2 regions of the Flintibacter sp. SJQ-8 genome follow, and region 1 is predicted to be linked to the other one. Evidence: riboswitches for the same ligand, from Rfam matches in the RefSeq annotation. Region 1 holds a riboswitch; the other holds the start of a gene.

Region 1 (4,451 bases):
AGCACCTCACACACGCCGCCGGTGGGCCGGTGGCCGATGAGGCGGGCGGGCAGCACCCGGGAGTTGTTCAGCACCAGACAGTCCCCCGGGCGGAGGAACTGGGGCAGCTCATAGAAGTGATGGTGCTCGGTGGCCCCAGTGTGCTTGTCCAGGGTCAGCAGCCGGGAGGCGTCTCGACGCTCCAGGGGGGTCTGGGCGATGAGCTCCTCGGGCAGGTAAAAGTCAAAATCAGAAGTTTTCAAACGTATGTCGCCTTTCTTCTCTTTAGAATGTATCAAGCCGGTTTAACGGCAGCTCCCCACGTGGGTGCCGGGGAAATAGAACTCCACGATGTCGTCATAGGCAAAGCCCTGGCGGGCCATGGCGTTGGCGCCGAACTGGCTCATGCCCACTTGATGGCCGTTTCCGCTGCCGTTGAAGACATAGGAGCTGCCGGACACGGATACCACGCCCTTGCCCCCGGTGGAGCCGCCGTTATTGCCATTGTTGTTATTGCCGTTATTGTTGTCGGCGGGCTGGAGGGCGGCGGTGGTCCCGCTCCCTGTGATAGTATACAGGTTCTCCCCCGCTTTGGCAACCGTCCCGCTGCCGGAGATCACATAGATCCCGTCCAGGTCAGACAGGGACCCGCTGCCGTTGACGGGGTAGCCGGAGCTGGTCTGAGCAGTGCTCTGTCCGCCGGTGGTGCCGGTGGAGGTGGCAGCGTCCGCCCCCTGGCCGTTCACCGTAAAGCGGATGGAGTTCAGGCCAAACAGCGCCCGGATGCCCCGGGGCTTGGTGCGGGGGGTGATGGTGTTGCTCTGGCCGTTGGCATAGCACAGCTTCACCTGGATCACGTTGCCCAGGTCGGAATAGGTCAGCTCCAGATGGTCCAGGCTGGTGTTGGTACCAAAGCCATAGCTCTGGAGCCGGGCGGTGAGCTGCTGGGCGGAGTAGGTCACCGTCCAGGAGGAATAGCTGTTCCGGTCGGCCACAGATGCCTCGTAGGGGTCCTTTACGCCGCACAGATAGGGGTAGTCGGTCATGCTGGTGCCCCACACATAATAGGCGCTCTCGCTGGCTCCGCCGTGGCTGGCGGAGTAATAGGTGTCGGCCAGGGTGCTGTTGTACCACAGCACCTGCCCGGCGGTCTCGGAGGCGGCCCGGTCGCTGGTATCGCTGGGGCCATAGTCGGCCCGGTTGCTGCCCACGCCCCGGTAGACCTGGCAGGCATCGCTGTTGCACACGTCAAAACCCAGACTGCCGTGGTAGTTCAGCCGCCGCAGCACATAGGTACGGGCGCAGATGGCCTGGGCCTTCAGGGCCTCCAAGGGCCAGGAGTTGCCCATCTCATAACAGATGACCCCCCGGATGTAGTCCTCTAAAGGCAGCACGTTCACCACAGTCAGGTCGTTGCCGCTCACCCGCTGGTAAGTAAAGCCCCCCCGGTATTTATAGCCGGAGAACCAGGTGCGCACGTCACCGGCCCCGGTGACATCGGGCAGGATACCCAGAGCGCCCCCCTTGCCCATGTCAAACTGGAACAGGATGCGGTCCGTCCCCGTCTCCACCACGTTCATGCCGTAGGCACTGGTGCCCACCACCGTGCCCTGGGGCAGATCGGCCAGGGCGGCCTGTGCCGCCTCCTTGGTGAGATAGCTGCCCACCCGCACCTGATAGGCCCCGTCGATCCAGGCCACAAAACCGCCGTACAGCTGGGCGTCCGCCGCGGCGTTGCTGTAAGAGACATAGGAGCCCGGGATCTGGATGTGATAGCAGCCCACCGCCGGGCCGCCCAGGTTGCTCTCGGAATAGGTATACTTTCCGGCGGAGGAGTCATAGCCATAGTACATGTTCCGGGCCTTCAGCACGGCGATCTGGTCGGTGCTCTGCCCAGTGCGGGCCAGCTCCACAAAGTTCAGGTCGCTGTCATAATAGCCAAAGCGATAGCCTGCGCCAAAGCCCGTGTTGTTCTGCAGATGGGCGCAGGCCAGCTCCCCCGTGGCGTTGTGGCTGCTGGAGGAGGCCAGACCCACCCGGACCTTTTGGTCGGCGCTGTCTGTGCGCGCCCCCCATACAGTGGGCACACACATTGTCATTGCAAGGAAAACAGCGGCAAGCTGCATAATTTTTTTCTTCATGGTCTGCTCCATTTCTCTGTTTCGTCCGGTTTGCGCTATTGACACCCCATTTGAAACATGGTAGGATAAATTCAAATTTAGCTAGATAGAGGTCGCGGCTTACAGGAGTAAGCATGGTCAGGGAGCCGGTTCCTGTTTCAGCCATGCCGAAAGGGGACGGCCGCCGAAGGACTCCTCACCCGGCAGAGTGAGTTCTGGTCGCCAGGTTAACAGCCTTGCGACTGTCATCAGTTTGGTCTGATGGAGCGCTGTCTGCTTTTGTGAATATTTTGCCGGCGGCGGACAACACCTACGCCGACATTATAGTACAAAATCAGCCGCTTGAAAAGCCGCTGATTTATTTTTTCCCCTCGCAGCCCTCTCCCCCGTTCGACGCACGAAGGGAAAGCCCCCGTCATAGCTATAGTTTGGAGGTCGTTTCGTATGGAAAAGTATAAAGTAGGCGTCATTGGCGGCACCGGCATGGTGGGACAGCGTTTTGTCACCCTGATGGAAAACCACCCCTGGTTCCAGCTCACCGCCATCGCAGCCAGCCCCCGCTCCGCCGGCAAGACCTATGAAGAGGCTGTTGCCCACCGCTGGGCTATGAAAACGTCCATCCCCGAGCAGGCCAAGTCCATGGTGGTCCTGGACGCCCAGGCCGACGTGGACAAGATCGCCGGCATGGTAGACTTTGTCTTCTGCGCCGTGGACATGAAGAAGGAGGAGATCCGCACCCTGGAGGAGCGCTATGCCAAGGCCGAGTGCCCCGTGGTGTCCAACAACTCCGCCCACCGCTGGACCGATGATGTGCCCATGGTGGTGCCCGAGATGAACCCCGAGCATCTGGAGGTCATCCCCGCCCAGCGCGCCCGCCTGGGCACCAAGCGGGGCTTCATCGCCGTCAAGTCCAACTGCTCCATCCAGTCCTATGCCCCAGCCCTGCACCCCCTGATGAAGTATGGCATCGAGAAGGCCCTGGTGTGCACCTATCAGGCCATCTCCGGCGCGGGCAAGACCTTTGAGCGCTGGCCCGAGATGATCGACAACGTCATCCCCTACATCGGCGGCGAGGAGGAGAAGAGCGAGCAGGAGCCCCTGAAGGTGTGGGGCCACGTGGAGAACGGCAAGATCGTCAAGGCCGACGCCCCCGCCATCACCGCCCAGTGCCTGCGCGTCCCCGTGTCCGACGGCCACACCGCCGCCGTGTTCGTCAAGTTCGCCGACGGGAAGAAGCCCTCCATGGAGCAGATCAAGGCCGACTGGGCCGACTTCAAGGGTCGTCCCCAGGAGCTGGAGCTGCCCTCCGCCCCCAAGCAGTTCATCCACTATTTCGAGGAGCCCGACCGTCCCCAGGCCAAGCTGGACCGGGAGCTGGAGGGCGGCATGGCCGTGTCCATGGGCCGTCTGCGTCCCGACACCCAGTATGACTATAAGTTCGTGGGCCTGAGCCACAACACCCTGCGGGGCGCCGCCGGCGGTGCAGTGCTGCTGGCCGAGCTGCTGTGCGCCAAGGGCTACATCGACCACAAGTAAGCTGCCCTTTCTCCCCACGGAGCGGGATATTTTTCCATTGAAAGAGAGGAGTTTTTTTATGAGAACGCCTGTATTTACCGGCTCCTGCTGCGCCCTGGCCACCCCCTTTGACCAGAACGGAAACATCAATTACGACGCCTTTGGCCGTCTGATCGACGCCCAGATCGCCGCTGGGGTGGACGCCGTGTGCGTCTGCGGCACCACCGGCGAGTCCGCCACCATGTCCATCCGGGAGCACATTGCCGCCGTGGAGTTCTGCGTCAAGCGGGTGGATCACCGGGTGAAGGTCATCGCCGGGGCGGGCAGCAACGACACCTCCGCCGCTGTCTATCTGTCCCAGCACGCGGAGGACTCCGGCGCGGATGCCCTGCTCCACGTCACTCCCTACTATAACAAGGCCAGCCAGACCGGCCTCATCAAGCACTATGAGTACATCGCCGACCGGACCCAGCTGCCCATTATCCTCTATAATGTGCCCAGCCGCACCGGCGTGTCCTTCACCGCCGACACCTATAAGGTCCTGTCTGAGAACCCCAAGATCAACGGCGTGAAGGAGGCCAGCGGCAACTTCTCCCTCCTGGCCCACACCCGCTATGTCTGCCCCGACGACTTCTACATCTGGTCCGGCAACGACGACCAGGTGGTGCCCATGATGTCTCTGGGCGCCAAGGGCGTCATCTCCGTGGTGTCTAACATCGCCCCCGACGTGATGGTGAAGATGAGCCACCTGTGCCTGGACGGCAAGTTCGAGGAGGCCTCTAAGATCCAGATCCAGTACATGGACCTGATCGACGCCCTGTTCTGCGAGGTGAACCC
Region 2 (4,451 bases), on a different contig from region 1:
CGGACGAAATACTTGGCGCCCAGGGAGTCGGTCATGCCCTTCAGGGACCAGGCAAAGGTGAGAATCATGATGGCGGGGACCATGGCCTTAAAGCCGTCGGGGATGCAGCCCATCATCTCCTTAAAGGACATGGAGCGGCGGATGAGATAATAGATGATGGCGAACACCAGGCCGAAGGCGGAGCCCAGCATCAGGCCCACGGAGGCGTCGGAGTCGGAGAAGGCGGTGACGAAGTCGGCCCCGGAGAAGAAGCCGCCGGAGTAGATCATGCCGATGACGCAGCAGATGACCAGCACCACAATGGGGAACACCAGGTCCATGACAGAGCCCTTGCTCTCGTCCACCTCGTCGTCCATCATGGCATAGGGGTTGGAGCCGGAGAACAGGTCGCCCTTTTCAATGGCGTTGCGCTCATACCGGGCCATGGAGCCAAAGTCCACCTTCATTACCACAAGGCCGATCATCATCACCAGGGTGAGCAGGGCATAGAAGTTATAGGGGATGGCGCGGATGAACAGGTTCAGGCCCTGGCCGTCCTCGGCAAAGCCGGACACGGCGGCGGCCCAAGAGGAGATTGGGGCGATGATGCACACGGGGGCGGCGGTGGCGTCGATGATATAGGCCAGCTTCACCCGGGAGATGTTGTGCTTGTCGGTGATGGGCCGCATGACGCTGCCCACGGTGAGACAGTTGAAATAGTCGTCGATGAAGATGAGGCAGCCCAGCAGGATAGAGGCCAGCTGCGCCCCCACCCGGGTCTTGATGTTCTTCTGGGCCCAGCGGCCAAAGGCGGCGGAGCCGCCGGCCTTGTTCATCATGCAGACCATGGCACCCAGAATGACCAGGAAGATCAGGATGCCCACGTTATAGCTGTCGGACAGGGAGGCCACGATGCCGTCCTCAAAGACGTGGAGCAGCGTCCCCTCGAACTGGAAGTTGGAATAGAGCAGGCCGCCCATCAGAATGCCGATGAACAGGGAGGAATAGACCTCCTTGGTCAGCAGGGCCAGGGCGATGGCGATCACCGGGGGCAGCAGGGCGAAGGGGGTGTTGTAAAAGTGGCTGGGGGACTGGATATAGCCCTCTCCCCCGCAGGTGGCGCAGACAAATGTGCCGCCGCACACCTCGCAGTTTTCGTCCAGACCGTAGCAGCTCATGCAGATGCCCACGGTGCCGCAGTCGGGACACTCGATCATGGTGGTGCCCGGCTCCTCGGTGGGGTCGGCGGCCGCCCAGGCGGCGGTGGTCATGGCCAGCACCATCATCACGACCAGGATGATGCGCATGGGCCAGGCTCTTCTTGCGTTCATTTCAATTTCCTCCCAAACTTTTTTCGGGGCCGCGCCCCCGGAACACACACGGTCAAACAAGCCGGACAAGCGCGAACCGTCGTAAAGCACAAAAAAATATGGACGCCAAAAGCGCCCATCGTCTGAATACCGCCGCCTTTGCTCCCCCTTTCTGCTTGTAACAAGGGGCCTGAAAAACGGCAGGATAGCGCTCCACGTGTTTGTGACAGTCCGCAAGATGTTCTCCCGCGGCCCAGGAAGACGGCCCAGGCAGGTCCGGCTCCCTTCGGCGGTACACCCTCTCTCAAAAAGCCGGCTGCCTGGCCGAACGCTTTTTGATACGCATGAGTACCGCGCCTCTATCCGATTTATTTGATTTGCAAGTATCCTATCATGCCCTTGCACCCTTGTCAAGGCCGTTCCGGCGAAAACCAGAAAAACAGCCGGTTTTTCCGGGCAAATTTCCCAGCCGGGCCGTCCTGAGGAAAGCCGGAGAAAAAACTTTGAAAAAAATCGAAAAAACAGTTGACAGCCGGGCCGGGATTATGGTAGTATATGTTCTGCGCTAAGTCAACTGACTTTCAGCGTCAACCAAATATGGATGCGCGAGTGGTGGAATTGGTAGACTCGCTGGCTTCAGGTGCCAGTGCTCGCAAGGGCGTGCGGGTTCGACTCCCGCCTCGCGCACCAAAAAGAAAAACATCTGCTTTGCAGATGTTTTTCTTTTTGCTTTTGTGTCCGGTTGCCAGGCTCGTCCTTGACCCTGGTTGGCTTTCCCTTTATAATGGTACAATAATATTTCGATTAAAACTTGTCATTGCGAGGAAGGCAAAGCCCGACGCGGCGATCCGTTCTCCTCGTCCAGCAGCCTCCCTTGTTAAAGGGAGGTGGCACGGGCGCAGCCCGTGACGGAAGGATTCCGACCACAGGAAGGCTCTCCTAAAACCGGAATCCCTCAGTCAGCTTCGCTGACAGCCCCCTTTAACAAGGGGGCCAAGGGACGCGAGTTACGGATTGCCGCGTCGGTCCTGCGGACCTCCTCGCAATGACAGGCGCGGCATTTTTCAGAGAGGAGTTGGGGCACCATGCAGGCGCTTACGCCGGAGGAGCTTCATCAGCAATATACGCAGACGGTGGCCGCCTATCGGGCCCTGATCCCCGCCCCTGCCCTGCGCATGACCTTCAGCCACCAGGTGGACGGCTATTTCCGCCAGTATCTCCTGGGCCTGTGGAAGGTGGGCGGCGAGAGCGTGGAGCAGCGCCAGGTGGATATCTATAACGCCGTGTGGTCCCAGGGCAATCCCGCTCCCGCCGCCCTCTATTGGGAGGTGGCCACCGGCGTGGCCCAGGCCTGGGACTTCTGCCCCCCCGCCTTCTTTGCCGACCTGCGGTCCTATGACCGGCAGCACGCCAGCGACCTGTCCCGGCGCTTTGCCGACCAGCTCACCCTCCTCCTGCTGCTGTTCGCCTCTGCCGACGGCGGGGTGAGCGAGGCGGAGGCGGGCTACGTGAACGCCTGCAACGACATTTTATTGGAGCAGTGCCGCTTAGACGGCATTCGGTCCGACAGCCCCGGGGTGAACGCCGGGGACTATGTCTCCCGCCGCACCCCCGGCAAGTCCGCCTCTCAGGCCCCGGCCGCGCCCCAAAAGCAGACTCAGGACCAAGCCCAGCCTCAAACTCAGGACCAGCCCGAGGAGAAGCCCCTGCCCACCCTGGACGAGCTACTGGCTCAACTGGACGGCCTGTGCGGCCTGGACCAGGTAAAGAAAGATGTGAAGAGCCTTATCAACCTGGTAAAGGTGCGCAAGCTGCGGCAGCAGGCCGACCTGCCTGTGCCCCCTATGTCCCTGCACCTGGTCTTTCTGGGCAACCCGGGCACGGGCAAGACCACCGTGGCCCGGCTGCTGGCCCAGATCTATCGGGCGGTGGGCGTGCTCAGCAAGGGCCAGCTGGTGGAGGTGGACCGCTCCGGCCTGGTGGCGGGCTATGTGGGCCAGACGGCCCTGAAGACCCAGGAGGCGGTGCAGAAGGCCCTGGGCGGCGTGCTGTTCATCGACGAGGCCTATGCCCTGGTGAACCAGGACAGCGCCACCGACTTTGGCCGGGAGGCCATCGAGGTCCTGCTGAAAAACATGGAGGACCACCGGGACGACCTCATCGTCATCGTAGCGGGCTATACCAACCTGATGGAGAAATTTATCCACTCCAACCCGGGTCTGGAGTCCCGGTTCAACAAATACTTCTATTTTGAGGACTACACCGCCCCCCAGCTGCTGGAGATCTTCCAGTCCATGTGTAACCGGGGCGGCTATACCCTGTCCACTGAGGGGGAGGACGCGGCCCGCAAGCTGCTGGACGAGCTGTATGAAAACAGGGACGAGAACTTCGGCAACGCCCGGGACGTGCGCAACCTGTTTGAAAAGGCGGTCACCCGCCAGTCTGACCGGGTGGCCCTGCTGGACGCCCCCACCCGGGAGCAGCTGATGGAGCTGCTGCCCCAGGACATCGACGAACCGGAGGAACCCTGATGAAAGTTGCTTTTTACACCCTGGGCTGCAAAGTGAACCAGTATGAGACCCAGGCCATGGAGCAGATGATGACCGCCCGGGGGCACCAGCTGGTGCCCTTCGAGGGGGAGGCTGACGCCTATGTCATCAACACCTGCTCCGTCACGGCGGTCAGCGACAAAAAGTCCCGCCAGATGATCCGCCGGGCCCGCAAGGCCGCCCCGGACGCTATCCTGGCCGTGTGCGGCTGCTACGCCCAGACCCACCCGGAGGACATGGCCGACCTGTCCATCGACCTGGTGGCGGGCACCGGAGACCGGGCGGGCTTTGCCGACCTGCTGGAGCAGACCTGGCGGGAGCGCCAGCCCGTCACCGCCCTGGACAACGCCATGAGCCGCCGCCATTTCGAGGTCCTGCCCGCCGGCGGGCTGGAGGGCCGCACCCGTGCCATGCTGAAGGTGGAGGACGGCTGCGTGAACTTCTGCACCTATTGCATCATCCCCTATGCCCGTGGGCCCATCCGCTCCCTTCCTCTGGAAGAGGCCAAGGCCCAGGCCGCCCAGCTGGCGGCAGAGGGCTATCGGGAGCTGGTGCTCACCGGCATCGAGATCTCCTCCTGGGGCCGGGAACTGAAGGATGGCTCCTCCCTCAT

The links. A riboswitch is a leader RNA that binds a small molecule or an ion and turns the genes downstream of it on or off. The one in region 1 is predicted to bind lysine.
Region 2: it holds a riboswitch for lysine, as region 1 does, so the genes downstream of both, ACSAMP_RS03170 (Na+/H+ antiporter NhaC family protein) here and asd (aspartate-semialdehyde dehydrogenase) in region 1, are expected to answer to the same signal.

The regions. Positions count from the first base shown of each region.
Region 1 covers NZ_JBPJWR010000007.1:103,502-107,952, forward strand. The annotation lists gene queA (tRNA preQ1(34) S-adenosylmethionine ribosyltransferase-isomerase QueA) at 1-242, opposite strand, end outside; gene ACSAMP_RS04665 (SpoIID/LytB domain-containing protein) at 285-2,120, opposite strand; lysine riboswitch at 2,199-2,379, shown strand; gene asd (aspartate-semialdehyde dehydrogenase) at 2,544-3,635, shown strand; gene dapA (4-hydroxy-tetrahydrodipicolinate synthase) at 3,694-4,451, shown strand, end outside.
Region 2 covers NZ_JBPJWR010000004.1:448,162-452,612, forward strand. The annotation lists gene ACSAMP_RS03170 (Na+/H+ antiporter NhaC family protein) at 1-1,310, opposite strand, end outside; lysine riboswitch at 1,488-1,659, opposite strand; tRNA gene ACSAMP_RS03175 (tRNA-Leu) at 1,893-1,979, shown strand; gene ACSAMP_RS03180 (AAA family ATPase) at 2,375-3,820, shown strand; gene mtaB (tRNA (N(6)-L-threonylcarbamoyladenosine(37)-C(2))-methylthiotransferase MtaB) at 3,820-4,451, shown strand, end outside.